2 regions of the Staphylococcus chromogenes genome follow, and region 2 is predicted to be linked to the other one. Evidence: riboswitches for the same ligand, from Rfam matches in the RefSeq annotation. Region 2 holds a riboswitch; the other holds the start of a gene.

The links. A riboswitch is a leader RNA that binds a small molecule or an ion and turns the genes downstream of it on or off. The one in region 2 is predicted to bind lysine.
Region 1: linked by a shared signal. The riboswitch ahead of PYW36_RS05165 (amino acid permease) and the one ahead of PYW36_RS06460 (aspartate-semialdehyde dehydrogenase) in region 2 are both predicted to bind lysine.

The regions. Positions count from the first base shown of each region.
Region 1 covers NZ_CP118953.1:1,044,189-1,060,949, forward strand. The annotation lists gene PYW36_RS05105 (citrate synthase) at 1-384, shown strand, start outside; gene icd (NADP-dependent isocitrate dehydrogenase) at 434-1,696, shown strand; gene PYW36_RS05115 (response regulator transcription factor) at 2,036-2,740, shown strand; gene pnpS (two-component system histidine kinase PnpS) at 2,741-4,441, shown strand; gene polA (DNA polymerase I) at 4,668-7,295, shown strand; gene mutM (bifunctional DNA-formamidopyrimidine glycosylase/DNA-(apurinic or apyrimidinic site) lyase) at 7,311-8,183, shown strand; gene coaE (dephospho-CoA kinase) at 8,199-8,804, shown strand; gene PYW36_RS05140 (glyceraldehyde-3-phosphate dehydrogenase) at 9,033-10,043, shown strand; gene nrdR (transcriptional regulator NrdR) at 10,176-10,643, shown strand; gene PYW36_RS05150 (replicative helicase loading/DNA remodeling protein DnaB) at 10,621-12,006, shown strand; gene dnaI (primosomal protein DnaI) at 12,003-12,926, shown strand; gene thrS (threonine--tRNA ligase) at 13,230-15,167, shown strand; lysine riboswitch at 15,219-15,393, shown strand; gene PYW36_RS05165 (amino acid permease) at 15,500-16,761, shown strand, end outside.
Region 2 covers NZ_CP118953.1:1,303,929-1,320,689, forward strand. The annotation lists gene cspA (cold shock protein CspA) at 20-220, shown strand; gene lysA (diaminopimelate decarboxylase) at 474-1,739, opposite strand; gene alr (alanine racemase) at 1,736-2,806, opposite strand; gene PYW36_RS06440 (M20 metallopeptidase family protein) at 2,809-3,957, opposite strand; gene dapD (2,3,4,5-tetrahydropyridine-2,6-dicarboxylate N-acetyltransferase) at 4,146-4,865, opposite strand; gene dapB (4-hydroxy-tetrahydrodipicolinate reductase) at 4,883-5,605, opposite strand; gene dapA (4-hydroxy-tetrahydrodipicolinate synthase) at 5,602-6,480, opposite strand; gene PYW36_RS06460 (aspartate-semialdehyde dehydrogenase) at 6,502-7,485, opposite strand; lysine riboswitch at 7,604-7,780, opposite strand; gene PYW36_RS06465 (ABC-F family ATP-binding cassette domain-containing protein) at 7,942-9,549, opposite strand; gene PYW36_RS06470 (CvfB family protein) at 9,706-10,611, shown strand; gene PYW36_RS06475 (1-phosphofructokinase family hexose kinase) at 10,668-11,612, opposite strand; gene pepF (oligoendopeptidase F) at 11,756-13,567, opposite strand; gene PYW36_RS06485 (hypothetical protein) at 13,698-14,021, shown strand; gene PYW36_RS06490 (aminoacyltransferase) at 14,542-15,801, opposite strand; gene PYW36_RS06495 (aminoacyltransferase) at 15,826-16,761, opposite strand, start outside.

The DNA of each region.
Region 1 (16,761 bases), 260 kb from region 2:
TTTGACAATAAAGAAAAAATTATGGGCTTTGGACATCGGGTATATAAAAACGGAGATCCTCGTGCAAAATATTTAAAAGAAATGAGCCAAAAAATTACAGATGAAACAGGACAAAGTGAATTGTTCGAAATTTCTGTTAAAATTGCGGATATCGTTAAAGAAGAAAAAGGATTACTACCTAATGTCGATTTTTATAGTGCTACAGTTTACCACAGCATGGGTATTGAACATGATTTATTTACACCAATCTTTGCGGTTAGCCGTACATCAGGTTGGGTAGCACATATTTTAGAACAATTACGAGATAATCGCATTATGAGACCTAGAGCAACATATATTGGTGAAACAAATCGCAAATATTTACCAATAGAACAACGTGATTAATATTAAAGATTTCTGAACAAGATATTCAATTCATGGAGGTTACTTTAAAATGAGTGAAAAAATTGTAAAAACAGCAGATGGCTTAAATGTCCCAAATCAACCTATCGTTCCATATATTATAGGCGATGGAATTGGTCCAGACATTTGGAAAGCAGCAAGTCGTGTCATTGATGAAGCTGTCAAAAAAGCTTACAACGGTGAAAAAGAAATTTCTTGGAAAGAAGTATTAGCGGGTCAAAAAGCTTATGATCAAACTGGAGAGTGGCTACCACAAGAAACTTTGGACACGATTAAAGAATATTTAATTGCGATTAAAGGTCCATTAACAACACCGATTGGTGGAGGTATTCGCTCATTAAATGTAGCGTTACGTCAAGAGTTAGATTTATTCACATGTTTACGTCCTGTACGTTGGTTCCAAGGTGTTCCTTCACCAGTAAAAAATCCTCAAGATACAGATATGGTTATTTTCCGTGAAAATACAGAAGATATCTATGCAGGTATTGAATTTAAAGAAGGTTCTGAAGAAGTCAAAAAAGTGATTGATTTCTTGCAAAATGAAATGGGTGCTAAAAATATTCGTTTTCCTGAAACATCAGGTATTGGGATTAAACCTGTTTCAAAAGAAGGAACAGAACGCCTCGTACGTGCAGCCATTCAATATGCTTTAGACAATAATCGTAAATCAGTAACACTCGTTCATAAAGGTAACATTATGAAATTTACTGAAGGTGCATTCAAACAATGGGGTTATGATTTAGCAGAACGTGAATTTGGTGATAAAGTATTTACATGGAAACAATATGACAAAATTGTTGAAGAAAAAGGTAAAGAAGAAGCTAATGCAGCGCAAGAGAAAGCTGAAAAAGCTGGGAAAATTATCATTAAAGATTCGATTGCAGATATTTTCTTACAACAAATTTTAACACGTCCTTCAGACCATGATGTTGTAGCTACAATGAACTTAAATGGGGACTATATTTCAGATGCTTTAGCTGCTCAAGTTGGTGGCATCGGAATTGCGCCAGGGGCAAACATTAACTATGAAACTGGACATGCCATTTTTGAAGCGACACACGGTACAGCTCCAAAATATGCGGATTTAGATAAAGTGAATCCATCTTCTGTACTATTATCAGGTGTTCTTTTATTAGAACATTTAGGTTGGCAAGAAGCGGCAGACTTAATTACAGCGTCTGTTGAAAAAACAATCGCTTCAAAAGTTGTAACATACGACTTTGCACGATTAATGGATGGCGCAACAGAAGTGAAAACATCTGAATTTGCGGATGAATTGATTAAAAATCTATAATATTAGTTAACCTATAGTTGAGATATGTTCTTACAAAGCTTCATTTGTAAAGCATAGATTAAGCGGTATTGAGAGCCATTTGTGCTTTCTTTACCGCTTTTTATTAATATCAACTGCCTTTACCATAGGAGAGGAAATCTCATAAAAATCTTAATAATTGTAAAGTTGACGTCGTGCTTTGACTCATTTAACTTAAAAGTGGGTAATACAAAAATGAAGTACGAAGATGTTTTATTTGTTAAGTGATTATTAAGATATTGTAAAGTTACTTAATAACATATTATTTTTAAGCTCATTTTAAGTTATAATGAACTTAATCATACATAGGAGGTACATGTAATGGTGCAAAGAGTGCTTGTGGTTGATGATGAACAATCAATTGTCACATTACTCAAATATAATCTTGAGCAAGCAGGATACCTTGTAGAAATTGCTCAAGATGGTGAGGAAGCAATTGAAAAGGAAAAAGAAACAAAACCTGATCTAATTGTCTTAGACGTGATGTTGCCTAAAAAAGATGGTATTGAAGTATGTAAAACAATCCGTTCTGATAAAAATCAGGTGCCCATCCTTATGTTAACTGCAAAAGATGATGAATTTGATCGTGTTTTAGGGTTAGAGCTTGGGGCAGATGACTATATGACTAAACCGTTTTCCCCTAGAGAAGTCGTGGCACGTGTCAAAGCGATTTTGAGACGTTCATCCCAATTTGATGCTGCACGTGCTGAAGAGGATGATGAAGATATTGTCATCGGCCCTATCCGTATTAGACCTGACTATTTTGAAGTCTATCGTCATGATGAATTGTTAGAACTGACACCCAAAGAATTTGAATTATTACTGTACCTTGTCGAACGTCAAGGACGTGTCATTACGAGAGAACACATGTTGAATTCTGTATGGAATTATGAATTTGCGGGAGATTCACGTATTGTTGATGTACATATAAGTCATTTACGTGACAAGCTTGAAGAAAACCCTAAACAGCCCCAATTTATAAAAACGGTACGAGGATTAGGCTATAAATTGGAGCGTCCAAAATAAATGATTAAATTTTATCATAAATTATTAATCATACTTACAACAATTACTGTTGTAAGTTTTCTTATATTAGGGTTTATTGTACATAATTCTATATATACTATTTCTGTTGAACATCAAAAGAAAGAACTTCAAAAACATGCGCAACAAATCATTAGTTTACATCATAATCATAACGATAGACGTATTCAATCTCTTGCCGAAACCTATGAGTCAAATATTTTAATTTTAGATAAAGGGAAAACTTATCGCGTCAATACAAAGCAAGATTTTAATATTGAAAAAAGAAAAGCTGAGTTATTAAGACAATTGAAATCAGAAAATCCAGTTTATATCTTAGATGGTAAAGCTGGAGAATATTTATTTGGGATTGAAAAAGGAAATGTGACCTTATTAATGAGTGGCGAATACGATACAGTATATGCACTTCAAATGCAATTTTGGAAATATTTAATTTTAATGGGTATCGTTTTCATTGCACTTATCTTCTTCACAGTGCGATATATTAACAGAACATACATCCAACCAATAAATGAAGTCTCTTATGCCGCTTCACTTTTAACTCAAGGTAATTATCGCGTGCGTGTCCCTGAAAGTAGTGTAAAAGAAACACGTGAATTGTATGTCACAATTAATGTATTAGCGCGACGTCTTGAACGATTAAATAGTGAACAAAAAATTCAAAGGAACAGATTAGTGACTACATTGGAAAATATTCCTAGTGCGGTATTAATGATTGATAAACATGGCAATATTGTGGTAGCGAATAAAACCTTTTATGATATTTTTAATGAAAATACTAATGTTGAACAGCAAAACTATGAAAAATTACTACATCCGACTTTAAAAAAATTAGTCGTAGAAGGGTTTCGTACAGAAAAGCCTGTTTATGATCAAGTTGAATTACATTTGAATCAAATTCATCAAAAGTTTTTTGATACTTCATGTGTGCCAATTTTGACACGTACTAAAAAGAGACTACAAGGTATGGTTATCGTTTTACATGATATTACACAACTCAAAAAATTAGAAAATTTAAGGAGAGATTTTGTTGCTAATGTCTCTCATGAGTTGAAAACACCAATAACCTCTATTAAAGGGTTTACTGAAACATTATTAGACGGTGCCAAAAATGATGAGGCCTCACTAGACATGTTTTTAAATATCATGTTAAAAGAATCCAATCGTATTCAGTCTTTAGTCGATGATTTATTAGATTTATCCAAAATTGAACAAAATACTGAGCTTGATAAACATTCGATTCGTTTATCGAAAGTCGCCCATCATGCATTAGAAATGATTCAACCGCTTGCTCAAGATAAAAATATTGAGCTTATTGATGAAATCAATGATAATGTGACCGCAATGGCAGATGAATCGAAAATGTCTCAAGTCATTGTAAATTTACTTTCTAATGCAGTAAACTATTCACCACCAGATAAAACGATCACGATACGTGTTTATAACAAAGAACGTTGTAAAGTGATTGAAGTGATAGACCAAGGTATTGGTATTGCAAAAGAAGAAACTTACCGGATATTTGAACGCTTTTATCGAGTTGATAAGGCGCGTAGCCGTGATTCAGGTGGCACTGGTTTAGGATTATCTATTACAAAACATATTGTTGAAGGATATCAAGGCACGATTGAAGTTGAAAGTGAGCTTGGAAAAGGGTCAATATTTAGAGTCCAATTACCAGAATAATGAATACTTATTAAAGAGGAATGGAAATCGCATTGATTTTCGAAATTCCTCTTTTTTGCATTTCACGCAGCGTCTTTCTAGTCATATCATCGCTTCTAATAGTTTTTCATATATGTGTAGATTATGTTTTTAATTTGCGAGGCTATGAGATGGAGTTTTAATGTCCGAATGGGTATTTGGTAAGGGATATGATAAAATAAATTCAAAGTAACTAGGAGGGACCGTTGTGGATAAATTAGTATTAATTGATGGAAATAGCTTAAGCTTTCGAGCATTTTACGCTTTGCCATTACTACAAAATAAGGCAGGAATTCATACCAATGCAATATTTGGCTTCGCACGTTTATTAGAAAAGATTATCAAAGAGGAAGCGCCCACACATTTTCTAGTTGCCTTCGACGCAGGTAAAACAACGTTTCGTCATGAAACATATCAAGATTATAAAGGTGGGCGTCAAAAAACACCTCCTGAACTGAGTGAACAATTTCCATATATTCGTCAATTGTTAGATGCATACCACATCCAAAGATATGAATTGGAGAACTATGAAGCGGATGACATTATTGGTACTTTGAGTCGTCAAGCTGATGAGCGTGGCATGCAAACCATTATTATCACAGGCGACCGCGATTTAACACAATTAGCATCTAACAATGTCACAATATATTACACGAAAAAAGGTGTCACAGATGTGGATCATTATACGCCTGATTTTATATCAGAAAAATACGGTGGCTTGAGTCCAGATCAAATTCGTGATTTAAAAGGACTCATGGGGGACACTTCAGACAATATACCTGGCGTGGTAGGTGTCGGTGAGAAAACGGCACTCAAATTGTTACATCAGTTTGAGACTGTCGAAGGTGTTTATGAAAATATAGACCAAGTGAGTGGTAAAAAATTAAAAGAAAAGCTTGAAAATAGTAAAGCCGATGCTTTAATGAGTAAAAAACTTGCCACTATTAATAGAGAGAGTCCGATTGAAGTTTCTTTAGAGGATACAAAGCGACCTGAAAATAATGATGAAAGTGAAAAAATCCAATTATTTAAAACGCTTGAATTTCGTCAACTTTTAAATGAAGTAGATGTGAATACTGACACAAACTTTCCCCAAAAAGAATACAAAGTTCAAACAGATTTTAACAATGTAGATTTTCATCAATTAACTTCAGCTGTAATCCACATAGAAGTTGACGGTGATAATTATATCCAAAATGATATCCTAGCAATTGGCTTAAAAACAGTAGATGAATATATCGTTATTCCGGCAAATAATATTTCTAAACATGACGCATTTGTCCAATGGTTAGAAAATAGCGATACGCAAAAATTAGTGTTTGATGCCAAAAAAACATACGTCGCATTGAAACGTTTAGGTGTGACGATTCAAAATATTACATTTGATACCATGTTAGGGAGTTATCTCATTGATCCATCTCAGACGATTGATGATGTTGCTTCCGTGGCTACATTGTATGAAGGGACTTCAGTTAAAGAAAATACAGCAGTATATGGAAAAGGCAAATCTTATAAAGTCCCAGATTTTTCTATTTTATCCTCACACATTGCGACGGTGCTTGATGCCATTGAAGTACTACAACCCGTTATGAAAGAAAAACTGATGAGCAATGCGCAAATGGAGTTACTAGAGGAAATTGAATTACCTTTAGCAATCATTTTAGGAGATATGGAGTATACAGGTATTTATACTGATATCAACACTTTGAAAGCTATGGAGAATGAAATTCAAGCAAAGTTAGACACACTTATTGCAGATATTCATGCCCAAGCAGGGGAAACTTTTAACATTAATTCTCCTAAACAACTGGGTGTCATTTTATTTGAAAAATTAGAACTTCCGATTATTAAAAAAACAAAGACAGGTTATTCTACAGCTGTAGATGTTCTAGAAAAATTGCAAGGACAACATCCTATTATCGATCTCATCTTAGCTTATCGTACATTATCAAAATTACAGTCGACGTATGTCGAAGGTTTACAAAAGGTGATTTGGGAAGATCAACGTATTCACACGAGATTCAACCAAACATTGGCACAAACAGGTCGACTTTCTTCAGTGGATCCTAACTTACAAAACATCCCGATTCGAATCGAAGAAGGTCGTAAAATTCGAAAAGCTTTTAAACCAACAGATGAGAACAGTGTCATATTAGCGGCAGATTATTCACAAATTGAATTACGGGTTTTGGCACATATTACAAAAGATCCAACTTTGCAAAACGCTTTTATAGAAAATGAAGATATTCATACCACGACTGCGATGAAAGTGTTTCACGTGGATGCCTCTGATGTCACGTCACTTATGCGTCGTCAAGCAAAAGCGGTTAACTTTGGAATTGTGTATGGTATTAGCGACTACGGATTAAGCCAAAGCCTCGGTATTACTCGTAAAGAAGCGCAACAATTTATTGATGATTATTTAAATCATTTTCCAGGCGTGAAAACTTACATGGAAGAAATAGTTCAAGATGCAAAACAAAATGGGTATGTTGAAACATTGTTAAAACGCCGTCGTTATATTCCTGATATCACGAGTCGAAACTTTAATAAACGGGGATTCGCTGAACGTACAGCAATGAATTCACCAATACAAGGGAGCGCAGCAGATATAATCAAATGCGCCATGGTTCAATTGGATGCTGCAATGAAAGAGAAATCATTTAAAGCTAAATTACTTCTTCAAGTCCACGATGAATTAATTTTCGAACTGCCAAAAGATGAGGTAGAGGCATTTAGCAAGTTTGTTGAAGAAATTATGGAACATGCTTTAGAATTAGATGTGCCGCTTCGTGTAGAATCCGATTATGGTGACACATGGTATGATGCAAAATAGAAAGTAGGGAGTTAATTGCCAGAATTACCTGAAGTAGAACATGTAAAAAGGGGTATTCAACCTTTCGTCGAAGGGGCAGATATCGAAAAAGTTACTTTTTCTAGTCATGTCATAAAAGGAAAAGCTGAAGGGAAAGCGACTATTGTTAAAGGAATGAGTTTAGAGGCTTTTGAGCAATTTACCGTTCATTTTACAATTAATCGTGTATACCGAAAAAGTAAATATATTTTGTTTGACTTATCGAATGGTGAAACTCAACGCATGATGATTTCACATTTAGGTATGGCCGGAGGTTTTTTTGTCGTCAAACGTATTGATGATATTGCAATTGCTAATTATCGTAAACATTGGCACGTCATATTTCATCTGAGTAATGATTGGTTATTAGTCTATTCAGATATAAGAAGGTTCGGTGAAATTCGAAACGTTGAACGTATTGAAGAATATCCTTCGCTATTAGAAATTGCTCCAGAACCATTTAGTGAAGAAGCTTTACCTCATTACTTAGCGCAATTCGAACAAAAAAAATTCCGAAAAATGCCCATTAAGCGTATGATATTAGAACATCGAGTGATTTCAGGCTGTGGAAATATTTATGCTTGCGAAGCGTTATTTGATGCGAAAATAAATCCTCACCGATTGAGCCAAGATTTATCTCAAGAGGAACGTATTCGTATTTTTAAAAGTGCTGTAAAAGTTTTAGAATTGGGTATTTTAAATGGGGGAACGAGTATTTCTGACTATGTTCATGCAGATGGTCAACGTGGTTCAATGCAAAATAATCTAAAAGTCTATAAACAAAAATGTTGCCCAGATTGTCAAAACCCAATTGAAACGGCCATCATCGGAGGAAGAAATACGCACTATTGTAAGTATTGTCAAGTTTAAGGAAGAAGGTATGTTATGACTAAAGTCATCGGATTAACTGGTGGAATCGCAACAGGAAAATCGACTGTTGCTGAACTTTTAAAAGCGCATGGATTTAAAATTGTAGATGCAGATATAGCTTCGAGAAAGGCTGTTGAAAAAGGCTCTGAAGGATTGAAAAACGTAGTAGCTGAATTTGGAGAAGAAGCCCTTACAGAAGAGGGTGAAATGAATCGTGAATATATTGGACAACAAATATTTTACGATGACCTAAAAAGAGAAAAACTCAACGCAATCATCCATCCTATTGTTAGAGAAATTATGGAAAACGAAAAAAAACAATATTTAGCTCAAGGTTATGATGTTGTGATGGACATTCCGTTACTATTTGAAAATGGATTGGAGAAAACTGTGGATGAAGTATGGTTAGTCTATACTTCGCCAAGTATTCAAATTGATCGGCTTATGGAGCGAAATCAATTGTCAATTGAAGATGCTAAAGCACGGATTTACAGTCAAATTTCAATTGATAAGAAAAGTCGAATGGCGGATGTTGTCATTGACAATTTCGGAACTAAACTTGAATTAAAACAAAATCTTGAGCAAGCTTTAACAGAAAAAGGATATCTTAAAGAAGCATAACTAAAAATACCTCACAGTGTAAAAATTGTGAGGTATTTTTATGTATATATATGGATTAAATATTACCTGTAATTATGCTATGTAAACCTATGGATGTTGAAAAAGGAGTGAAAGTAGAGATATTGCCATTAAATCGTAAAATTTTCCGTCGTAAACGGTTTCATTTTTGCATAATTATGATATACTCTTAAATATAAGTATAACACATTAACAAGGAGTGCTTTTTTCATGACGACAAAGATTGCGATTAACGGTTTAGGCCGTATCGGACGTATGGTATTAAGAATTGCTTTAAATAGAGAGGACATAGAAGTAGTTGCAATTAATGCGAGCTATCCGCCAGAAACGATTGCACATCTTATCAAATACGACACAACGCATGGACGTTTTAATAAAGAAGTACAACCTACTGAAAATGGAATTATCGTAGAGGGTAAAACGATAAAATTAGTTTCTGACCGTAACCCAGAAAATTTACCATGGAAAGACTTAGGAATTGATGTAGTCATTGAAGCTACAGGGAAATTCAATCATGGTGACAAGGCAGATGCACATATTAAAGCCGGAGCTAAAAAAGTCTTACTTACAGGTCCTTCAAAAGGTGGACATGTTCAAACCATCGTTAAAGGGGTAAATGATCAAGATTTGAATGTTGATGAGTACGATATTTTCAGTAATGCTTCATGTACAACAAACTGTTTAGCGCCGGTTGCTAAAGTATTAAATGACAAATTCGGTATTGAAAACGGCCTTATGACGACTGTTCATGCAGTAACAAATGATCAAAATAATTTAGATAATCCACATAAAGACTTACGACGTGCGCGTGCAGCATTTGAAAGTATTATTCCTACATCTACGGGTGCTGCTAAAGCTTTAGCACTTGTTTTACCTGAATTAGAAGGAAAATTACACGGTATGGCATTACGTGTTCCTACAAAAAACGTTTCATTAGTTGATTTAGTCGTTGATTTGAAACAATCTGTAACGAAAGAAGAAGTAAATCAATTATTTAGAGACAATAATCTAAATGGTGTCATCGATATCGTGGATGAACCTCTCGTTTCTGATGACTTTAATACTGATAGTCATTCGGCAATCATCGATGCGCAATCTACAATCGTTATGGGAGATAAAAAAGTAAAAGTTCTCGCTTGGTATGATAACGAATGGGCATATTCAACTCGTGTTGTAGATGTCTTACAACAAATTGCAGAGGCAATTAAAGTAACAGCATAATTAAAAATATGTAAAACTCCTCAAAAAGAGTCAAGGTGTGCTTTGCGCCTTGGCTCTTTTGAACGTTGCACTTTGGTTATTAAAACAGTTTGTAGTATAATGAAACAAAAATATTGAAGAAGGTGAAAAGTTGTGAAATGCCCAAAATGCCAAAATACGCAATCTCGCGTGATTGATTCAAGACATGTGGATGACCTAAATGCTATTAGACGAAGACGTGAATGTGAGCATTGTGGGACTCGTTTCACTACTTTTGAACATATAGAGATGAGTCCGCTCATTGTTGTAAAAAAAGATGGCACAAGAGAACAGTTTAACCGTGAAAAAATATTAAATGGCTTAGTGCGTTCATGCGAAAAACGACCTGTTCGTTTTCAACAGTTAGAGGATATTACGAACCAAGTTGAATGGCGACTTAGAGATTCAGGGATGGCGGAAATTTCCTCGAGAGCTATCGGAGAATATGTCATGGATCTTTTGATAAACGTCGATCAAGTGTCATACGTACGATTTGCATCAGTTTATCGTGAGTTTAAAGATGTGGATCAGTTATTAACATCAATGCAAGGCATCATCAATGAAAATAAGCGGAGTGAATAAAATGGTTTCCATGTTTGATAGTCAATTAAATGCACATGACGGATTTAAAGTTATTCGTCCTTTCCATTACCATCGCCTCCATCAAGAAGTGTTGAATCGTTTGTTTATTCCACTTATTGGTGCTGAAGCGGTAAGTTATTATTTATATTTAGAACAATTTCATCAACAGCCTCTTGAATCCAATTTAACTCATTATACGGTGATGTCTGAACTGAAAATCAATTTATTGAAGTTTCGAAAAAACCTAGATCTATTGGAAGGCATTGGTCTTTTAAAAACCTACGTCCGTCATTCGCAACAAACGACAGAATTTATATATGAACTTGTGCCACCGCCTTCACCATCTGGTTTCTTCAATGATCCTATGCTATCTATTTATTTTTATCAGGTTGTGGGGCAGGCCCGCTATCATGAAATAAAACGCTTTTTTATACCTCAACAAAAAGATTTAACCGGTTATACAGAGGTTACCAAAAAATTCACCGATGTTTTTAAAGTTCCTCAACAATCCAATCATTTACGGGACCAAAAACTGATTGAATCACGATATGAAGGTGTAGATTTATCAGACGTCACGTTTGATTTTGATTTGTTAAAAGATATGTTGCAAACGCATTATGTAAGTGACGAAGTGATTTCTGAACCTAACAAAACAACGATTATCCAATTAGCCACTTTATATCGTTTATCGCCCGATGTGATGAAAACAGTGATTTTAAAATCGTTAAATAGTGACCAAAGTATATCTATTTCCACTTTACGAAAGACAGCGCAAGAATATTACCTCATAGAAAACCAACAAGAATTGCCATCTTTAACTGAGTCAAATACCGATCACTCGCAAAATGAAGATGAAAATATTGAAGCAGTGGAAGTAACGAATTGGGAAGAGTGGTATGAGGTAATGGACAATACGAGTCCAATAGTAATGCTGACTTCATGGGGAGGCTCAGAACCTACGCCTCAACAAAAAGCGATGATTGAAGATTTATTGAATAGAGAACAATTGAGCTTTGGGGCAATTAATGTGTTATTACAATATGTGATGCTTTCAAAAGACCAAAATTTACCTAAAAATTATGTGCTTTCAGTCGCATCAAGTTGGAAAAAAAATGGTGTCACTGATGCTAAATCTGCACATGCTTTAGCTGAAAAAATCAAAGAGAAGCAATCACGTTCGTACTCAAACTATAAATCACAACGTCCTCAAGAACAATTACAGTCAAAAGAAAAAACGCCTCGTTGGCTCACACATCCAGACGAATTTAAATTACAGGATGAGGATCAAGAAAGTTTACAAAAAGATAAAGATGCATTTCTAAATAAACTAAAAAATAAAAAGCGGGCAGGTGAGAAAGAATGAAATCGTTTGGGAGCATTATTGGTTCAAATGAAGCATTTGAAAAAAGAATCGCTAAAATCAAACGCGACGTGTTACAAGATCCAGATGTCAAAAAATTTTTAGAGGCACATCAAAGTGAATTAACAAATCGTATGATTGATGAAGATTTGAATATTTTACAAGAATATAAAGATCAACAAAAAAACTATGACGATCATCATACTTATGAAAACTGTCCTAATTTTGTTAAGGGTCATATCCCCGAACTCTATATTGAAAACGAGCGAATTAAAATCAAATATATTCCGTGTCCATGTAAAATCAAACATGATGAAGCTAAGTTTTATAGTAATATGATTACTTCATTTCATATGCATCCAGATACATTGAACGCCAAAATCAAAGACATATATATGAATCGTCGGAATCGCCTAGAATTGGCAATGCAATTAGACGAGATGATTGATCAGATTATCGCAAAACAACCCACAAAAGGATTATATCTTTATGGTGAATTCGGAACGGGCAAATCCTTCATTTTAGGAGCGATTGCCAATGAATTAAAAAGCAACCGTGTGCCTTCCACTATCATATATGTTCCAGAATTTATACGTACACTTAAAAATGGCTTTAAAGATGGTTCAACTGACCGAAGAGTTAAAGAAGTTCGAGAAGCAAGGGTATTATTTTTAGATGATATTGGAGCTGAAGAAATTTCTCCATGGGTTAGAGATGAGGTGCTTGGACCTATTTTACATTATCGTATGATACAAGAATTACCCACATTTTTTAGCTCGAATTTAAATCTCGATGAACTTGAACACCATTTGTCTGTAACGCGTGGGGGGACAGAAATGACAAAAGCTGCGCGAATCATGGAACGGGTTAAAACGCTCGCTCAACCCTATCGACTCGAAGGAGAAAATTATAGAAAGCGTTGATATTTTTAAGAAAAGCGTTATAATGTAATTAACTAAATGAACGACTAAAAGTATGAGGATTCGATAAAATACCTCCTATTATCCAGAGAGCTACCGTTGGTGAGAGTGTAGTTTTTAGTGTATTTTATTACTCCCTCTATTTTGGCACTTGTAATGAGTGCACGGCTCAAGACCGTTATCTTATGTAGAGTTTGTATGTTTATTTAACATACTTTTCTAGGGTGGTACCACGATTGACCTCGTCCCTGTTCTGGGATGAGGTCTTTTTGTTTTTAGTCGTTATTTAATTTAAGGAGGATGCATATGGCTGAGATAAGTATACGCTTTCCAGATGGAAATGAAAAAAGTTTTGAAAAGGGAATAACTACTGAAGAAATCGCACAATCTATCAGTCCTGGTTTACGTAAAAAAGCAGTAGCAGGTAAATTCAATCAACAATTAGTAGATTTAACACGTCCACTAGAAGAAAATGGCGACATTGAAATTATTACACCAGGGAGCGACGAAGCACTAGAGGTATTACGTCACTCAACAGCACATTTAATGGCACAGGCCATCAAACGCTTATATGGTGATGTAAAATTTGGCGTAGGCCCAGTTATTGATGGTGGTTTTTACTACGATTTTGATATGGAAGAAAAAGTGTCGAGTGATGACTTTGAAAAAATAGAAAAAACAATGAAACAAATTGTTAATGAAAATCATCCCATCGAACGTCGTGTGGTTTCACGTGAAGAGGCGAAATCATTTTTTAGTGAAGATCCATATAAACTCGAATTGATTGATGCGATTCCTGAAGATGAAAGTGTAACGCTATACTCACAAGGAGAATTCACTGATTTATGTCGTGGCGTGCATGTGCCATCTACGTCTAAAATTAAAGAATTTAAATTGCTATCTACAGCAGGGGCGTATTGGCGTGGTGACAGTAATAATAAAATGTTACAGCGTATCTATGGTACAGCATTTTTTGATAAAAAAGACTTAAAAGCACATCTTAAAATGTTAGAAGAACGTAAAGAACGTGACCATAGACGTATTGGTAAGGATTTAGAACTCTTTACGAACAATCAATTAGTAGGGGCAGGCTTACCGCTTTGGTTACCAAATGGCGCGACAATTCGACGAGAAATTGAACGCTATATCGTCGATAAAGAAGTGAGTCTCGGTTATGATCATGTATATACACCTGTCATGGCAAATGTAAATTTATATAAAACATCTGGACATTGGGATCATTACCAAGATGATATGTTCCCTGTCATGCAATTAGATGAAGATGAAGCAATGGTGCTTCGTCCAATGAATTGCCCACATCATATGATGATATATGCAAATAAGCCACATTCTTATCGTGAACTTCCAATTCGTATCGCTGAACTAGGTACAATGCACCGCTATGAAGCGAGTGGGGCTGTATCAGGGTTACAACGTGTGCGTGGAATGACTTTAAATGATGCTCACATTTTTGTTCGTCCAGATCAAATTAAAGATGAATTTAAACGTGTTGTAAACATGATTATCGATGTATACAAAGATTTCGGGTTTGAAGATTACCGCTTCCGTTTAAGCTATCGTGATCCTGAAGATAAAGAGAAATATTTTGATGATGATGACATGTGGAACAAAGCAGAAGCGATGTTAAAAGAAGCTGTAGACGAATTAGGTTTAAGTTATGAAGAAGAAACAGGTGAAGCTGCGTTTTATGGTCCAAAACTCGACGTACAAGTGAAGACAGCAATGGGTAAAGAAGAAACCTTATCTACGGCTCAACTTGACTTTTTATTACCGGAGCGATTTGATTTATCTTACATTGGTCAAGATGGTGAACAACATCGTCCAGTCGTTATTCATCGTGGCGTCGTTTCGACAATGGAACGTTTCGTTGCCTTCTTAACTGAAGAAACAAAAGGCGCTTTCCCTACATGGTTAGCTCCTCAACAAGTTGAAATCATTCCTGTTAATGTGGACCTACATTATGATTATGCGAAACAAATTCAAGATGAACTTAAATCCCAAGGTGTTCGTGTGAATATTGATGATCGTAATGAAAAGATGGGATACAAAATTCGTGAAGCTCAAATGAAGAAAATTCCTTACCAACTTGTTGTTGGTGATAAAGAAGTAGAAAATAATGAAGTGAACGTTCGTAAATATGGTTCTCAAGATCAAGAAACAGTTGAAAAAGATGATTTTATTTGGAATTTAGTAGACGAAATTCGCTTGAAAAAACATAGATAACTTGTCAATCTTTTGTGATTAAGTTATAGTAGTTATTAATAAATGAATATGAATTTAGTTAGAGGTTGCGTCTTTAAAAAGTCGTTTGTCAGAAGTCGAATGGGACATATGTTGCACAAATAAAAGGTAAAGACGCCGAAGTGAAAGGTGAACCATCAACATCTTTTGCTGGGCTAGTATTCGAACAGAAGCTAGACTGTCACAATAGTGGTGTGCTATCTATGTTATACATGAAACAAAGGTTGCATTCTCAATGTAACCTTTGTTTTTTTAAGAGAGTAATGACTTAAATTGTAACACCTACCTCTAGGTAAAAGGGAAAGGATAATGATATGAGTCAGGTTCATTCGGAAAAAGAAAACACAGTCCAAAGACAACTTAAAGATCGTCATATATCAATGATTGCGATAGGAGGGGCGATTGGCACAGGTTTGTTTATGACATCTGGGGGTGCCATTGGTGATGCAGGCCCATTGGGGGCATTATTAGGCTATGCCATTATTGGTATTATGGTATTTTTCTTAATGACTTCATTAGGTGAAATGGCAACGTACCTTCCAGTTTCAGGTTCTTTTAGTACATATGCGACACGTTTTGTGGATCCCTCATTAGGGTTTGCGCTTGGTTGGAACTATTGGTTCAATTGGGTGATTACTGTAGCTGCTGACGTGACCATTGCTGCACAAGTCATCCAATATTGGGCGCCTTTACAGTTTTTACCTGCATGGGCATGGAGTTGCCTATTTATGGTCATCATTTTTAGTTTGAACGCCTTATCTGTAAAAGTATACGGTGAAAGTGAATATTGGTTTGCCTTCATAAAAGTAGCAACTGTCATTATTTTTATCATTGTAGGTCTTTTAACAATACTCGGAATTATGGGTGGTTCAGCTGTAGGATTTGATACTTTCACAAAAGGAGATGCCCCTATTTTAGGCGATAATATAGGGAGTAGTTTACTCGCTATTTTTGGTGTCTTCCTTATTGCAGGTTTCTCATTCCAAGGAACAGAACTTGTGGGTATCACAGCAGGTGAATCTGAAAACCCGCAACGTGCAGTCCCTAAAGCGATTAAACAAGTGTTTTGGCGTATCTTACTATTTTATATTTTTGCCATTTTCATTATTGGAATGTTGATTCCTTATGATAGTCCAGCATTAATGGGTGGCGGAGATGATATTGCGACATCTCCATTTACATTAGTATTTAAAAATGCTGGTTTGGCTTTTGCGGCCTCATTTATGAACGCGGTTATATTAACTTCTGTATTATCTGCTGGAAATTCTGGGATGTATGCAAGTACGAGAATGTTATATTCCATGAGTAAAGATGGCTTAGCGGCGAGAATTTTTGGTAATACGAACAAAAATGGAACGCCAATTATTTCTATGATTGCAACGGCTGCTATCGTCATAATTATTTTTATTGTGCAACAAGTGAGCGGTAATGCTTACGAGTATATTGTTGCAGCAAGTGGCTTAACAGGATTTATCGCTTGGGTAGGGATTGCAATCAGTCATTACCGCTTTAGAAAAGCCTTTGATGCTCAAAACTATGATAAAGACAAATTGGTTTATAAAGCAAAACTCTTCCC
Region 2 (16,761 bases):
CTTGGAGGTTTCACAGATTATGAAACAAGGTACAGTAAAATGGTTTAACGCTGAAAAAGGTTTTGGATTTATCGAAGTTGAAGGAGAAAACGACGTATTCGTACACTTCTCAGCTATCAACCAAGAAGGTTACAAATCATTAGAAGAAGGTCAATCAGTTGAATTTGAAGTAGTTGAAGGCGACCGCGGTCCACAAGCTGCAAACGTTGTAAAACTATAATAAATAGATGCAATATTGACTTATACAAAACAGTGAGGACTGCTTCACTGTTTTTTTATTTTTTTTAAATACTTTTCTTTTTAAAAGCATCTACAGTTTCTTTGAAGTCTATTTGAAATTATAACCTCTTTTAGAGTAGGGGAGCACACCTAAGCAATGTACGAATTTTATTTCAAAAAAGCATATAAGCCCGTTATAGTAAAATGTTAAGGGGCTTATATGCTTTTGGACAACGATGAAGTATTCTATTGTATTATTTAATGTCGTTAATAATTAGTTGGCGAAGGGATTGACGTTTAATCACTTCACGGGCTTTGCCGTTAGAAACAAAAAATACGGCTGGCTTTTGTATTTGATTATAATTTGATGCCATACTATAGTGGTATGCACCTGTTGATAAAACAGCTAAATAATCTCCACGTTTTACACTTTGCGGAAGCTGTGCTTCATGAATGAGAATATCTCCCGATTCACAGAGTTTTCCAGCTATTGTCACCGTTTCATTAGCTTCTTCATTTCTATTCACGAGTTTTACTTGATATTTTGCATCATAAAGTGCCGTTCTAATATGATCACTCATTCCGCCATCAACAGATACATATTTGTTAACGTTTGGAATCTCTTTGATAGATCCTACTTCATATAAAGTAACTGCTGCTTCTGCCACAATCGAACGGCCAGGTTCAATACTAATTGTTGGAACAGGGTAAGATAATGAAGTACAAGTTGACTTTATATTCTCCACAATTTCAGGAATACCTTCTTCAATATTGAAAGCGCGATCTCCATCGACATAATGAACACTAAATCCGCCGCCAATATTTAACAGGTCAATGTTTAAATCAATTTCTTTTAGCCATGTCAAAACGATTTTCGCCGTTTCTTTCATGCCTGTGGTTTCTTCAATTTGCGATCCAATATGAAAGTGAATACCTTTAAGATTTAAATGTTCACTCTTCTGAATTTGTTGTACGGCTTTATCTGCTAGTCCATGTTTTATCGAAAGACCAAATTTACTTTTTTCTTGGCCTGTCTGGATAAATTCATGGGTATGTGCCTCAACTCCAGGGTTTACACGAATGAGCACATCTACAGTTGAAGTAGCCAGTTCATCAATCAATTCTATTTCATCTAACGCATCAATAACAAAGTAGCCAATGCCACTTTCTAATGCGTACTGTATTTCTTCTTTAGTTTTGTTATTACCGTGAAAATGAATGCGTTCAGGTGCATATCCTGCTTCTAGAGCAGTATAAAGTTCACCTATAGAAACAACATCTAAATCGAATTTTTCTTCTTCAGCTAATTTAACCATTTGTATACATGTAAATGCTTTAGAGGCATAGGATAATATATAATCGACACCCGTTGTACTAAATGCCGTATGGTAGCGCCGCATTTGATGTCTTATCTGTTCTTCATCATAAACAATGGTAGGTGTGCCAAAGCTTTGCGCTAGTGTTTTTAAATTGGTATTCCCGAGTGTTAACTCTCCATTTTGATTATATTGTATCGTCATGATTGATACTCCTTTATTAAAGAATCTATGTTTAATGCACTTAATTGTTCCGAATTAGCTCCAACGCCTTTAAATGTATAATCATCTATGCGTAGTTCTGGACTGTATATCACAACTTCATCATTTGCCATCACGTCATCGTCAACTTCAACAAACATATGACTCATCATAAGGGCGCGAATAGGGTAACGCTTACCATGAATAAGTACTTCATGTTGCGCTCTTGTACGTAAAATGCCATCACCATACCCTACGTCGACAACAGCCAGCTGTGTCTTTTTTGGCGCAGTATAAGCAAAGCTGTACCCACAATGATCTCCTTCATTCACTGTTCGTACTTGAATAACATTGGCTTTGACGGTTAACGCTTGTTGTATATGTTCACGAGGCATTTGAGAAAAAGGACGAGAACCGTATAATGCAATACCTACGCGTGCATGCGTATGATGAGGGAAAAGTTGTTTTTCGCGCATATAACTTGCACTATTTTGCGCATGTATAAATTCAAATTGATAACCTTCTTGAGTGAGCACACTCACAATATTGAGCCATGCTTCTTTTTCTATTTCATAATCATTTACATCAAATTCATCTGCATAACCAAAATGAGTCCAAAGGCCTGTGATTTTCATTTTTTCATCTTGGTTTTTTTCGTGATCACGCAAAACATCTTGTATTTCTTCTAAGTTTTTCAATCCAGAACGATGTAATAAATTCTCAAATTCTAAGTGAACTTGAATATCATAAAGTTCATTTTTATATTGAAAGTAAAATTCCTTTGATGGTAATGTCATATGAATATTATGCTTACGTAGTAAATCAAACTCTCGACTCACATTCATTAGAAAAATAGTGGCGTGGGGGGCAATTTCTCTAATACGAATCGCTTCTGAAAGTGACGTCGTACTGAAAGTATGAATACCTTCATCTAAAAATGTACGCACTGCAAAAGTTAAACCATAATTATAAGCATTATTTTTAACTACCGCCATTACAGTGTTATCCTGAACAACATTTCTCACATTTTGTCGAAAAACTTGTTCATTTAATTGCCAAACTGCTGTCATAGTCACACCTCATTATAATTAAATAAAAGTCGTTCGTAATAATTAGCAATACGAATTAAAATATGTTCATCAAAGTTAAGATGTGGCGTATGTAAACCACTCACATATTGTTTTAATTCGTTTTTAGTCCCTACAAACACAAAATAGCTAGGCGCAATTTGGCCGTAAAAACTAAAGTCTTCTCCAAATAAATAAGGCGTTTCGTTTTCAATGACGGTGTTCCCATTGTATTCAATGCTTTCAACCACATATTTTTTTAATGACGGATCATTCATCGTAGGGGGATAGCCTTCTGCAAAATCTACTTTGCATTTGACCCCAAACAAACTATGAACGCTATCTACAATCTTTTGCATTTGCGTTTTTATAATACTTAAATCATCCATGCTATAAGTTCTGATTGTCCCTTCTAGGTAGCCATTTGATGGGACAGTATTGATGGCTTCTCCAGCATTAAAATGACCAATATGAACGATATTTCGCTGTAAACCATTTAAATGATACTGTTGAATTTGTGATAATTGCGTTATGACGTGATGTAAAGCTTCTCCAGCTGAACGTCCTTGTTCTTTATTGGCCACATGGCTCGATTGACCTTCTAAGTAAAAGCGATACTCTGTTGCGCTTGCCGTAATTTCGTCGTCTCTTATAGCAATTGCTCCTTCCTCTACAAATGGCATAACATGGACGCCGTAAATAGCATTGATTTGATAACGCGCAAGGGCATTGGCCTTTATAAGAAGGTTCGCACCTCCACCTGATTCTTCGGCAGGTTGAAAAATAAATACAACATTATGGGGGAGTTCGCCTTTATCGAAAAGGGCTTTGCAACGTTTGGCAAATAACATTAGTGCTGTTGTATGCCCGTCGTGCCCACACGCATGCATTTTATTATCGTATTTGCTTCGGTAATCCACCTCATTTTGCTCATGGATGGGTAGGGCATCAATGTCTGCACGAAAGGCCAAAGTTTCGTCACTTTCACCTTCTAAATATCCAATAATTCCAGTTTCTAATGGCCGTTCGTAAGGAATTTGAAGGGATGATAAAAAGCGTTCTAAATAAGCTGTTGTTTCATATTCTTCTAAACTTAGTTCCGGATGTTGATGTAGATGTCGACGATGTTCTGTTACAAATTGAAGTTCATCCATTGAATTTCACCTCTTTGTTCATGTAAAAAGGGGGAGAGGAATGCTCTGTCAAACACGGTCTTTAGACAGTAGCTTCTACTCATCCCCATCAATGTGCTTTATCTTATTCTATTTACCACTTTTCTTATCACTCACTTCATACATATCTGAAGTAAGTAGAACCTTGGAATGGTTTTCTTTGTTTCGCTTTAGTCATCTAATTTTCGCAATGCAGATACAATCTCACGTTTTGAGTCGGCAACTTCGTGAGTTTGTTTAATCACTTTAGCAGGAGTTCCCGCTACAACGGCTCCAGCAGGTACGTCTTGTGTAACAATAGCACCGGCTGCTACAATAGCACCTTCACCTACACGAACACCTTCTAAAATCACCGCATTCGCACCAATTAATACGTTATCTTCTATCACTACAGGTTCAGCACTTGGTGGTTCAATAACTCCAGCTAACACTGCGCCCGCACCAACGTGCACATTTTTACCAGTAGTGGCACGACCCCCAAGTGTGGCATTCATATCTACCATAGTACCTTCGCCAACCACTGCACCAATATTGACAGTTGCGCCCATCATAATGACAGCACCATCGCCAATCACAGCATGTTCACGAATAAAAGCACCCGGTTCAATGCGTGCATTAGTATTTGTTAAATCTTTTAAGGGGATAGCTGAATTTCTGCGATCCATTTCGATTTCTAGATCTTCGATGAGCATATGATTTTGTTCATAAAATGTTTTCCAGTCATCCGCTTCACAAAAAATGACTTTAGAGTTTTCCGAACCAAAAATATTGAATTGGTCTGGAAAAGTGATTTCACTAAATTCACCGTTAATGTAAACTTTTATCGGCGTCGACTTTTTAGCATCACTAATATATTGAATGATTTCTTCAGCTGTGAAATTTTTTACCATATTTTGATTCTCTCCCTTTATAAGTTATCAAATGTATAATACCCATTTTCTTTATGAATTAATTGTGTTGCCGCTTCTAGCGCTCCATTTGCAAATATATCTTTCGATTGCGCCCGATGCGTTAATGTAATGGTTTCGTCAATTCCAGCAAATAATACATCGTGTTCGCCAACGATTGTGCCTCCACGAATGGCATGAACACCTATTTCATCAGCATCACGTTTTTCTTGCTTTTCATCACGGTGATAGACAGGATAGCTTTTTTCACGTAATGATTTAATGACATCATATAATTTCACAAGCGTTCCACTCGGGGCATCAACTTTCTTATTATGATGTGCTTCCGTCAGCTCAATATCATAATCTTTAAGAAGGGGGACAGCCACTTCTAAAAGTTTTGTAAGAACATGAACGCCATAACTCATATTTGCGCTAAAAAAGACAGGCATCCGTTCACTTAGTTGTTGTAATTTGTCAGTAATTTGTTCTTTTTCACCAGTAGTCGCAATCACTAGAGGTAATTGGAAATTATCTTCTAACACTGGTAACAATAAGTCTGGATGCGAGAAATCAATAGCGACATCCGCCGAGTCTACTTCACTAATTTTAGTGAAAATAGGGTAGGGAAGGTCTTGGTTTTGTTGGCGCGCAATCACACCGACGATTTCGTGTCCTTTTTCTTCTGCTAATCGTGCAACACGTTGGTTCATTGCACCATAACCTATGAGTAAAATTTTCAAGATTGAACACCTACTTTGAATTGTTGATAAGCTTCTTTTAATTGTTGCTGTTCTGACTCATTTAATGGAACTAGAGGTAAGCGCAATTCATATTTGCCAAATCCTTCAAGTGAGGCTAAATATTTAATAGGTATTGGATTAATATCGATAGCCAATGCCTCTAAAAGTTCTGAGATAGGACGGAAACGAGATTCACGTTGATTAGCATTTGTATAGATCTCTTGAAATGCTTTTGGAATGACGTTTGCTACGACGGAAATAACGCCGTGACCTCCTTGTGCATAATAATTAACAATGTTATCGTCATTGCCACTATAAAGTGCAAATGTATTCGTATCGATTTTACTTTGAATTTCAGCCAAGTAGTCAAAATCGTTTGTTGCATCTTTAAGTGCGACAATATAAGGATTTTTACTCAAATGAACTAGCGTCTCGACTTCGATCGTTGAGTTTGTTCGAGAAGGGACATTATACAAAATTACTGGTAATTCTACCGCATTAGCAATCGATTCAAAATGCGCAATTAAGCCACGTTGACTTGTTTTCAAATAATAAGGGGTAATGAGCATTATTGCGTCAGCTCCGAGCGCTTTTGCGCGTAAAGATGCTTGTATTGACTTGTCAGTATTATTTGTGCCAGTGCCTACAATAATTGGCACACGTGATGCGTTAGTTTCTATCACTGTTTTCAAAATTTGATCTTTTTCATCATCAGTCAGTGTTGGATTTTCAGCCGTTGTGCCATTCACCACAATGGATTGTATGTCATTATCTATTAAAAAGTTTACTTGATTTTTAATCGCTTCATAATCCACTTTACCATTTGAAAAAGGGGTAATTAATGCCACGCCCGTTCCTTCAAAAATATGTGTCATAATATCCGACTCCCTTCAAAATTACGCTCTAAGTTTTAATACTTGTTCTAACACTTGTACAGCGTTTAGAGCTGCACCTTTTAATAGATTGTCTGACGTGCACCAAATATGAAATGTATTTTCTAAAGAGTCATCTTTACGTATACGCCCCACAAACACTTCATCTTTGCCAGTAGAGTGAATCGCTAATGGATACCCATTGCTTGATGGATCATCCACTAAAACCACGCGATCGTCTTTTTCAAACAAGTCGCGAATTTGGTCTACTGTCGTAGGTTGATCTAGCGTTACATTAATATGCACACTATGACTATCTTGAACAGGGACGCGAACGCAAGTTGCTGTCACTTTTAAATCAGGTGAGTTTAAAATTTTACGTGTTTCATCAATCATTTTTTGTTCTTCTTTAGTGTAGTCATTTTCTAAAAAAACATCGATGTGAGGTAACACATTATTATAAATTGGATGTGGGTATGCTTTAGGTTCAGCGCCATGTGCGCCATCTTCTAAATCTTTCTTTCCTTGCATTCCTGAACCTGATACCGCTTGATACGTTGTATAAGCGACCCGTTTTAAACCGAATGTATCTTGAAGGGGTTTTAATGGCACGACTGATTGTATTGTTGAACAATTAGGGTTGGCAATGATACCACGTTTAAACGTCGGCTCATTGACTTCAGGAACAATGAGGTCAATATCTTTAGTCATTCGCCATTGACTTGAGTTATCAATCACAAGCGCACCATGTTTTTCAAAAAGAGGGGCGAATTTTTCACTTGTACCACCACCAGCGCTCATTAACACGTAATCAAATTCGCCGTCAGTCGCTTCTTCTGTCAATTCTTGAACAGTGTAGGTTTTACCTTTAAAAGACACTTGTTGACCTGCTGAACGTTTTGAAGAAAATAAAATCAATTCATCAAAAGGGATTTCTTTACGTTCAATTGTTTCTAATATTTTTGTTCCAACTAATCCTGTTGCACCTACAACTGCTAATTTTGTCATATCATTCACTCCATTTAATTTAATGTTTAATTGATGAGAAACATGTCACTCATGCATGATTGATACTCTTGAATATACAAAAAAACAAGTTCGGTGTGCGAACTTGTTAGTCTTTATATACAAGTGATGCACTCCATTATCCGCAAATAATGACAGATTCTCAGCTCTTAACCATAGAATCCAACAAACAGTCCCTGCAAATTCTGTTTATTTCGGCATCTCACCCTTTCGACATATCTTGCTTGCAGACAAAAACGATATGGCTACTCATGATTAATGCGCCTCATCAATAATGATTTAATTGTTATGAGTCTCATTATACATAGCGCAACTCTTCATGTAAACAGAAAAGGGGGATTTTTTGAAATTTACTGAAAATTGAAAGGTAAAAAAATGTTATCCCATACGAAAGTACGAGATAACATTTTTCTCTTAACCATTAAATTCATAATGGGGTTATTTTGTTTTTAATAAGCCTTTTTCTTCTAAATAACGTTCATATGAAATTTCTTTTGACAGTCCGCCTTTTTCATCTAAATCTATCACTCGATTTGCAATCGTATTTATAAACTCAAAATCATGTGAAGTAAAGATGATGGAACCTTTGAAAGATTTTAATCCTTCATTGACTGAAGTAATACTTTCTAAATCTAAATGGTTCGTCGGCTCATCTAATAATAAGACATTTGCACTTGAAAGCATCATTTTACTTAACATACAACGTACTTTTTCTCCACCTGAAAGTACACTTGCTTTTTTCTTAACTTCTTCGCCACTAAATAACATACGGCCTAGGAAACCACGTAAAAATGTTTCCGTTTGCTCATCCTCAGGTGCATATTGACGTAACCATTCAACTAAGTCCATATTTACATTATCAAAGTATTCAGAGTTATCTTTAGGGAAGTAACTTTGTGATGTTGTTACACCCCATTTAACAGAACCTTCATCTGGTTCCATTTCACCGGCTAAAATTTTAAGAAGTGTTGTTTTAGCAATCTCACTTTGACCCATTAATACGGCTTTATCATTTGGATTCATTGTAAATGATATATTATCTAACACTTTTTCTCCATCAATTGTTTTTGAGACATTTTGAACAAATAATAAATCATTTCCAATTTCACGTTCAGGTGTGAATTTCACGAATGGATAGCGACGAGATGAAGGTTGAATATCATCAAGTTCTATTTTTTCTAATTGTTTTTTACGACTAGTTGCTTGTTTAGATTTTGAAGCATTTGCTGAAAATCGCGCAATGAAGTCTTGCAATTCTTTAATTTTTTCTTCTTTTTTCTTATTTTGTTCTTGAGCCATTTTTTGAGCCAACTGACTTGATTGATACCAAAAATCATAGTTACCGACATAAATTTTTATTTTGCCAAAATCTAAGTCTGCAATATGCGTACATACATTGTTTAAGAAATGTCGGTCATGCGAAACAACAATAACTGTATTCTCAAAATTAATTAAAAAGTCTTCCAACCAACTGATAGCTTGGATGTCAAGACCATTGGTAGGCTCATCCAGTAACAGAACATCCGGTTCACCAAATAAACTTTGGGCAAGGAGTACTTTTACTTTTTGATTATTTTCAAGTTCTGACATTTTTTTATCATGCAAGTCTGTTGAAATACCAAGACCTGATAAAAGGGTAGCTGCATCAGATTCTGCATTCCAACCATTCATTTCAGCAAATTCGCCTTCTAATTCAGCCGCACGTATACCATCTTCATCACTAAAATCAGGTTTCATGTAAATGGCATCCTTTTCTTGCATTACTTCAAATAAGCGCTCATGTCCTTTAATTACCACATCTAACATACGTTCATCTTCATAGGCAAAGTGGTCCTGTTTTAATACGGCTAAACGTTCGTCTTTTCCTAAAGAGACGTGGCCTGTTTGTGAATCAATCTCTCCAGAAAGAATTTTTAAAAAAGTAGATTTTCCTGCACCATTTGCACCAATTAGTCCATAACAGTTGCCAGGAGTGAATTTTATATTAACATCTTCGAATAATTTACGATCACCAAAACGTAAACTTACATCAGTAACTTGTAGCATGCATTTTCTCCTTTTTACATTAATAGTAACGGAAGCATTATACCATATAATTTATAGCGTTTCGATAGAAGGATTTGAATCGTACCATTGAACACTTAATGATTATAGGTTCTAGTCATGATATAATAGAACCATTAAACATTAGAGGAGTAAATTATGTCTTTTAAAGAAAATGAAATCGCTGGGACAATAGACTTTTTAGAAGTAAAATCCCAAGAAGGATCTACTTATATTTTAGAGGGACCAAATAAAGAAAAGGTAAAATTGAATCCGTCTGAAATCAATGACGACGATGAATTAGAAATAGGGGAATCCTACAGTTTCTTTATTTTCCCAAACCGTTCAGGCGAACTATTCGCCACGCAAAATATGCCAGATATCACTGTAGGCCGTTATGATTTTGTCAAAGTCATCAGTACTGATCGTGATGGGGCACGTGTCGACGTTGGCTTACCTCGTGAAGTACTTATCCCTTGGGAAGACTTACCGAAAATCAAGACTTTATGGCCACAAAAAGGGGATGAAGTCCTTTGTACATTACGTATTGACCGTGAACGTCAAATGTTTGCACGTTTAGCTTCTGAGACCACTGTACAAAACATGTTCACTCCTGTGCATAATGATGAATATCAAAATAAAACCATCAAGGCGAGACCTTATCGCTTACTCCGTGTCGGCACCTTTTTATTATCCGAAAAAGGACACAAAATTTTCGTGCATGAATCCGAACGTAAAGAAGAACCGAGACTTGGAGAATTAATAGAAGTACGTATCATTGGTCATAATGAAAAAGGAGAGCTTAATGGGTCATTTCTACCTTTAGCTCATGAACGTTTAGATGACGATGGCGAAAAGATTATTAGCCTTTTAGTAGAATACGATGGGGAACTTCCATTTTGGGATAAGTCTAGCCCTGAAGCCATCAAAGAAGTCTTTCATATGAGTAAAGGTGCTTTCAAACGTGCAATTGGTCACCTTTATAAAAAACGTCTCATTAATATAGAAACAGGTAAAATTGTGCTCACTAAAAAGGGGTGGGCGCACAGTGAAAATCATGCATAAATAAACAGAGAGGCCGGGACTATGTCCCAGGCCTCTCCGTTTGTATAAGTAAGTTTTTATAAAGCCACTACTGAAATTTTTGGCAACAAATTTTCAAAATCTTGAACGTCCACGTGACCTGTTTCATGTTGTAAAGCATTCGCCATACCTGCTGCCATCGCATATTGCGTTGCTTTTTGAATGTCGTTCGTTTGTATAAGCCCTAAACAAAAGCCCGCAATAGAACTGTCACCTGAACCTACGGCATTCACTGCATCAATACTTGGAATAATCACTTGATAAAATTGATTTTTATGTTTTAATAACGCTCCGTTTTTACCTAAAGTGACAAACACATTGGGTAAATGATCAAAAATAGGTTGCTTTAACGCATCTTTTAATGCATCTATAGACGCAAGATGAGACGCGCCCGTTAGTTCTGCTATTTCTTCTTCATTCGGTTTAATCAAGTCTGGTTTAACAGAAGCATCCATTTGTAAAACAGAGGCGAGGGTCTTCCCATTAACATCTAAAATGACAAATTTATCTTGTTTTTTCGCAATTTGAATTAACTCATGATAAATTTCTGTTTGTAAACCAGGGGGAATACTGCCAGAAATAGCAACGATGTCATAATCCTGAATAAGCGTTTCATAAAAATTAATAAATTGTGCCTGTATAGATGCATCTAAAGGAAGTCCACTTTCTAAAATTTCCGTTTGCGCCTCTTCCGTAATCATGGCTATACAAAATCTAGACTCTAATCCACTATCTAAAAACTGATGAGGAATATGTAATCGATCTAATTGTTGTTTAATAAATAAGCCTGATGTACCACCAACTATGCCACTTGCTGTAACGTCTAAGCCTAGCTGATGACCTACGCGTGTCACATTTAAACCTTTGCCTCCAGCAGTTTTTGAAACATTGGAGACACGATTAGTTGTATTGATTTTTAAATTAGGTAAATGATATGAAATGTCAATTGATGCATTTAAGGTAATAGTTAGCACTTTTTTCATTTTGATCATCCTTTATTGTACGTGTTCGTTTTTGTTTGATTGTGTTGTTTACATGTTAAATATATAATGATTATATGTTTAAGTCAAACACAAATAGCACCAATGCGCCTAGACACATTGAGTGCTTCTTTAATTATATCTTTTTAATTACTTTCAATAATTTGTGTTAATCGTTCAATTTCATCTACCATTTGGCCAATATATCGAATTGTATCTCTTAAGGGTTGATCGATAGACATATCGATACCAGCTTGTTTAATCAATTCAAGAGGGGACATATTGCCACCTGATTTTAAAACATTGAGCCAATCTTGAACAGCTGCATCTCCTTCATTTTCAATACGTTGTGCCATCAACGTCCCAATGGTTAAACCTGCTGAATAGGTATAAGGGTATAATCCCATATAATAGTGAGGTTGGCGCATCCATGTTAACTCTGCACCTGAAGTTAATTCAACATCATCTCCCCAAAAAGTAGCAATGACTTGTTTTTTTAGTGCATTTAACTTTTCAGCAGTTAAGTGTTCACCGCGGTCTACACAATAATAAACTTCACGCTGATAGGCCGCCTCAAGTAAATGCGTCACCATATTATGATAATACGTACGTGAAATCATTGAACTTAACACCCAACGTTTAAAACGTGCGTTATTAGGACTGGTCTTTAACAAGTAATGCGCCATTAACATTTCATTCATCGTAGAAGGGGCTTCCACAAAATACATGGAGGCTTCAGATTGTAATATGTTTTGATGTTTTTGCGCTAAATGAAAATGACCGGCATGTCCCAATTCATGCGCAAGTACGAACACTTCGTTCATCTTACCCGTCCAAGAGATAAAAATATAACTATGTGTAAAATATGGGCTTGCACAATAAGCACCCGTTTCTTTTCCTTTGTTTTGTGGAAAATCAATCCAACGCTCACGATACGCTTTTTCTGTCATCGCTAAATAATCTTTACCTAATACACCTAAGGCGTTATAAATATATTTCTGAGACTCTTGGATAGAAATCTCTGGTTCATATTCAGGATCAATTGAAATTTTTAAATCTTCATATCTCAAAACATCTAAATGGTGAGCTTTCTTTAAGAGACGCGCGTAACGTCGCATAATAGGGGCGAGCTCCGTCATAATGATATCAATTTGTCTATGATACATTTCAGGAGTTACATCTTGTTCTTCTAATAAAAAGTCAATTACAGACGCATATCCTCTTAAGTTAGCCTCAAGTTTTTCATTTTGAACGTGTGCATTATAAGCAGCCGCTATAGTATGTTGATATTCTCTTAATTTACGGCTAAAATGCGCAAAACTTTGATGTCTTAATTCTTTATCTGTACTGTCCTCATAAATCCCTTCAAATGTTGTATAATCCATATTATAGACTTGTCCATTGGCTTCAAACTGGCCAAAATCAATATCCAACATTTTTGTCACTTCATAAATTTCTGAAGGTACATTCATCGCATGAGCCATATGAGCAAGTGTTTTTTCAGCTTCAGGATGTAATTGATAAGGTTGTTTTTTCAACAATCTTGTTAAATAATAAGGATATTTTGTCGTCTTAATCGCGTCTTTTATGATTTGTGGGTCAAGTTGCAATAGTTCTGATTCTATAAAAGTTAAACAACTGCTTATTTCACCATAATTTTGACTAAACAGGGCACTTAGACGTTGTTTTTCAGCATCTGTAGTATCAACGCTATATTGTAACTGTGCATAATTTCCTACACGATCAATCTCGATAAGTAAGTCACAATATTCATCCAAGACTGTTTCAATAGACTGTTTATCAGTTAAAGTATTTGTAAAGTGATTTTGAAAATTTTTTGCACGTGTAACAAGGCTTTTGATAGCATTTTCATAGGCTTCATCACTTTCAAAGATATCTGTTAAGTCCCAAGTTTCTAAAGGTTGTACGTCATCTCGGGAAACAAGTTTTTGTGTCATCAAAATTCCTCCTTTTATGGCTCGTTTAATCTATTATACATTATAATATAAGAAAACTATTGTTTACACATGCACACACGTACCTTGAAGTCATGTATAATGAAAAAATGATGGTAAGGAGGGTCAAACAATGTCCATTTTAGATATGCCAAATTACCTATGGATTTCCTTAGCGTTTATGATTGTGCTTACAGTTTTTTGTACCTTGGTCTTAAATAAATGGTTTTTCACAGCAATCTTAAGTTTTATTATTCTAGGAAGTCTAGCTTTTGTTTTGCCTAATTTTTATGATATTACGTATGAGCCATTATTAGGATTTGCTGCATTCGTAGCTGTACTAAGTTTAATCATTAGTTTAATACTTTGGTATTTAACACGCTCTTGGCGCAAACAACGCCAAAAGAAAAAATATGAAAAAGAACTATCACGTGTCGAACAAAAATACAAACCATAACAAAATTCAAAAGCCTCGCTAGCATGTGTACATTGCATTGCTAACGGGGCTTTAATTAGGGAGAAGATTTCAAAGTAAGTCGCTATAGTTAACTTCCTATAATATATATTATGTAAACTAATTTGTTTTTTCGAAATTACACATACACTTTATATACTAATTTGCTTTTTACTAATGAACCAAAAATTATGCGTCATTTATGTGTACTAAACTCATATATATACCTATATTCTACATATACTACGGTTTTTATGCTGCCTTGTTTGCTTTTATTTATAAGTTTCCGAGTCTCAAACCATTCTCGCTTAACTTTTTTATTTAATACTTGCTAAAGAAATAGTATAAGACTATTAGGTTTACATAACATAAATATGTTCAAGTTTTTGATTTTTAAATTCCTATTGATTTAGATCTTCATTTTCATTACTGTACATTTTCTATCTCTATTCCTGCTTAAATTACGTTTTTTTGAAAAAACGGTCAGTGACTTATTTCACTAACCGTTAAATAATCTCTAAAGCTATTTTTTTATTTTAGTGCGTATCTTGTTTAAAGTATTAAACAGAATATACTTCGGTTTATTAATCGGTTTATAGAAATCTCCAATTAATTCTTCAATTTGAACGTTAAATCCACGTTTAAAGCGATAAACACCATAATCCTCACTATTTTCAGTGAAGTCTCCGGATAAGCCATAAAAATTATAACGTTCATAACCGTGTTCAAAGCAATAATTAATCATATACCAGTGCATTGCATAAGGTCCCATAAAGTGATTATACTTTTCACTGGAGCCTCCTGAAAAATAATTGATTTCGTAAGCGTTCGCAAAATACACACCTGAGGCAAGATTTAAAATTTGACCATCTGTTTTGCGAAGCTCACTTACTTTTAGCATTTCACTTTTATCATGATCGATTTGCTTGTCGAGTTCAGCAATTTTTTTCAATTGCTTATCTGACTTGTTTTCATTCGCCATCATTTGATCACGACGATTTTCTTTATCATTTAAGCTTTCTTGCAACGTCGTAATATACTCGTCCAAATCAATGTAAGCTAAAGGTACAAGCGCCTTGCTACCATAATTTTGAATGAAATTTCTAAAGTACTCATCCGTTTTAGACACAAATCCTGCACGCGCTTCAGTTTCACGATAAAGTTCTAAAAATTGATCAAATTCATTTTCTTGTAAAAATTTAACACGAATACCATAATTAATCGCTTTATTCACATTGCGCTTGCGTTGACTATCAAATTTCTTTTTAATCGTTGAGGGCGTCTGATCTTTTAAATTTAAAACTCCCATCCAACGCACTTGACTTGAAGTGTCATAGCTTGTAGTGAAACCATGATGTTCATAACCATGTGATTTAAATAATTGAACCAATTTTTCATTAGATTCTTGTCCTGATAAAGGCTTAATGTCTTTATCATAAACTTGATACAACCAATATGGATCCATTTTTACATAAAGACATTTATTTTTTTGCAAATAAGTTTCGAGCTCTTTCAAATAAAAATCAACGAGACCTAAATCAGAATAATCCATCACTGGACCTCGATTAGAATAATAAACATAGCTTCCCATTGTAGGGATTTTTGAAAATAGACTTGCTGCTAGAATTTGATTGTTTTCACCTTTAATACCGAGTAATACGACTTGAAACCCGTCTGCTTCACGTGTTCCAATATTTTCTTTAACTTGGAAATAATGGCTTTCTAAAGCAGGATTTTGAACAAATTGGTCATATTCTTCAACTGTTAGTTCTGTAAATTTCATACCAATGAATCCCCTTCTTTTACATTACTTTCTATCTTTTATTTTCTTGAGTTGTGTATAAATGCGATACATAGGTTGATTTATTGGTTTAATAAAATCTCCTACGTATTCAATGACGTCCGCATTAAAACCTTTTTTGAATTTTACTACGCCAGCATCTTCAGCGTTTTCCGAGAAATCTCCGCTGACACCATAAAAATTATAACGTGGGATGCCATGGTCAATCGCATAATTAATCATTTCCCATTGTATTGCATAGCTACCTGCAAAATGGCGAAACTCATTTGACGTTCCACCAGCATAATAAACAACTTCGAATGGGTTGATGATGAAATAAGCTGCTGAAATCGGTAATTCATTCCCATGTTCAGCTTGTAAACGCTTTGCTTCCTCGATTTTAGACAAGTGTGTCTCAAGTTGTTGCTCAAGATTTTGTTTTTTATTCACTGCTTTTTTGTTTTCAGGACGTTTTTCTATATCTTTTTCTGCTTTTCCAATTTCTTTTCTTAATACGGCTTCTTCTTGGTTCAGTTCTTCAATATATTCATTGAAGTCAATATAAGCTAATGGAACAAGCACACGTTCTTTATAGTGTTTGTAACGATTATAATAAAAATCGTCTTCACGGTCTAAAAAGTCTTTTGCTTCAGAAGTATCTTCCATAAAAGATCTAAAAATATGTAGCTCATCTTCTTTTAAAAATCGGACTTTTACACCATTTTTTTGAACTTTTTTAGTATTTCTTTTACGTAAACTGTCCATATTATTGAGCACATCTTTTGCCGTTTTACCTTCTAAATCTAAGACTGAATGAAAACGAATTTGTTTTATAGGGTCGAAACCAACTGAAAAACCGTCGTGTTCGTAACCTAATTCCGCCATTTTATCAAATATCCAATCATTGTTAAAACGCTCAATCACTTCTCCATCATGGTTACGTTTTAACATCGGTAAATAAGG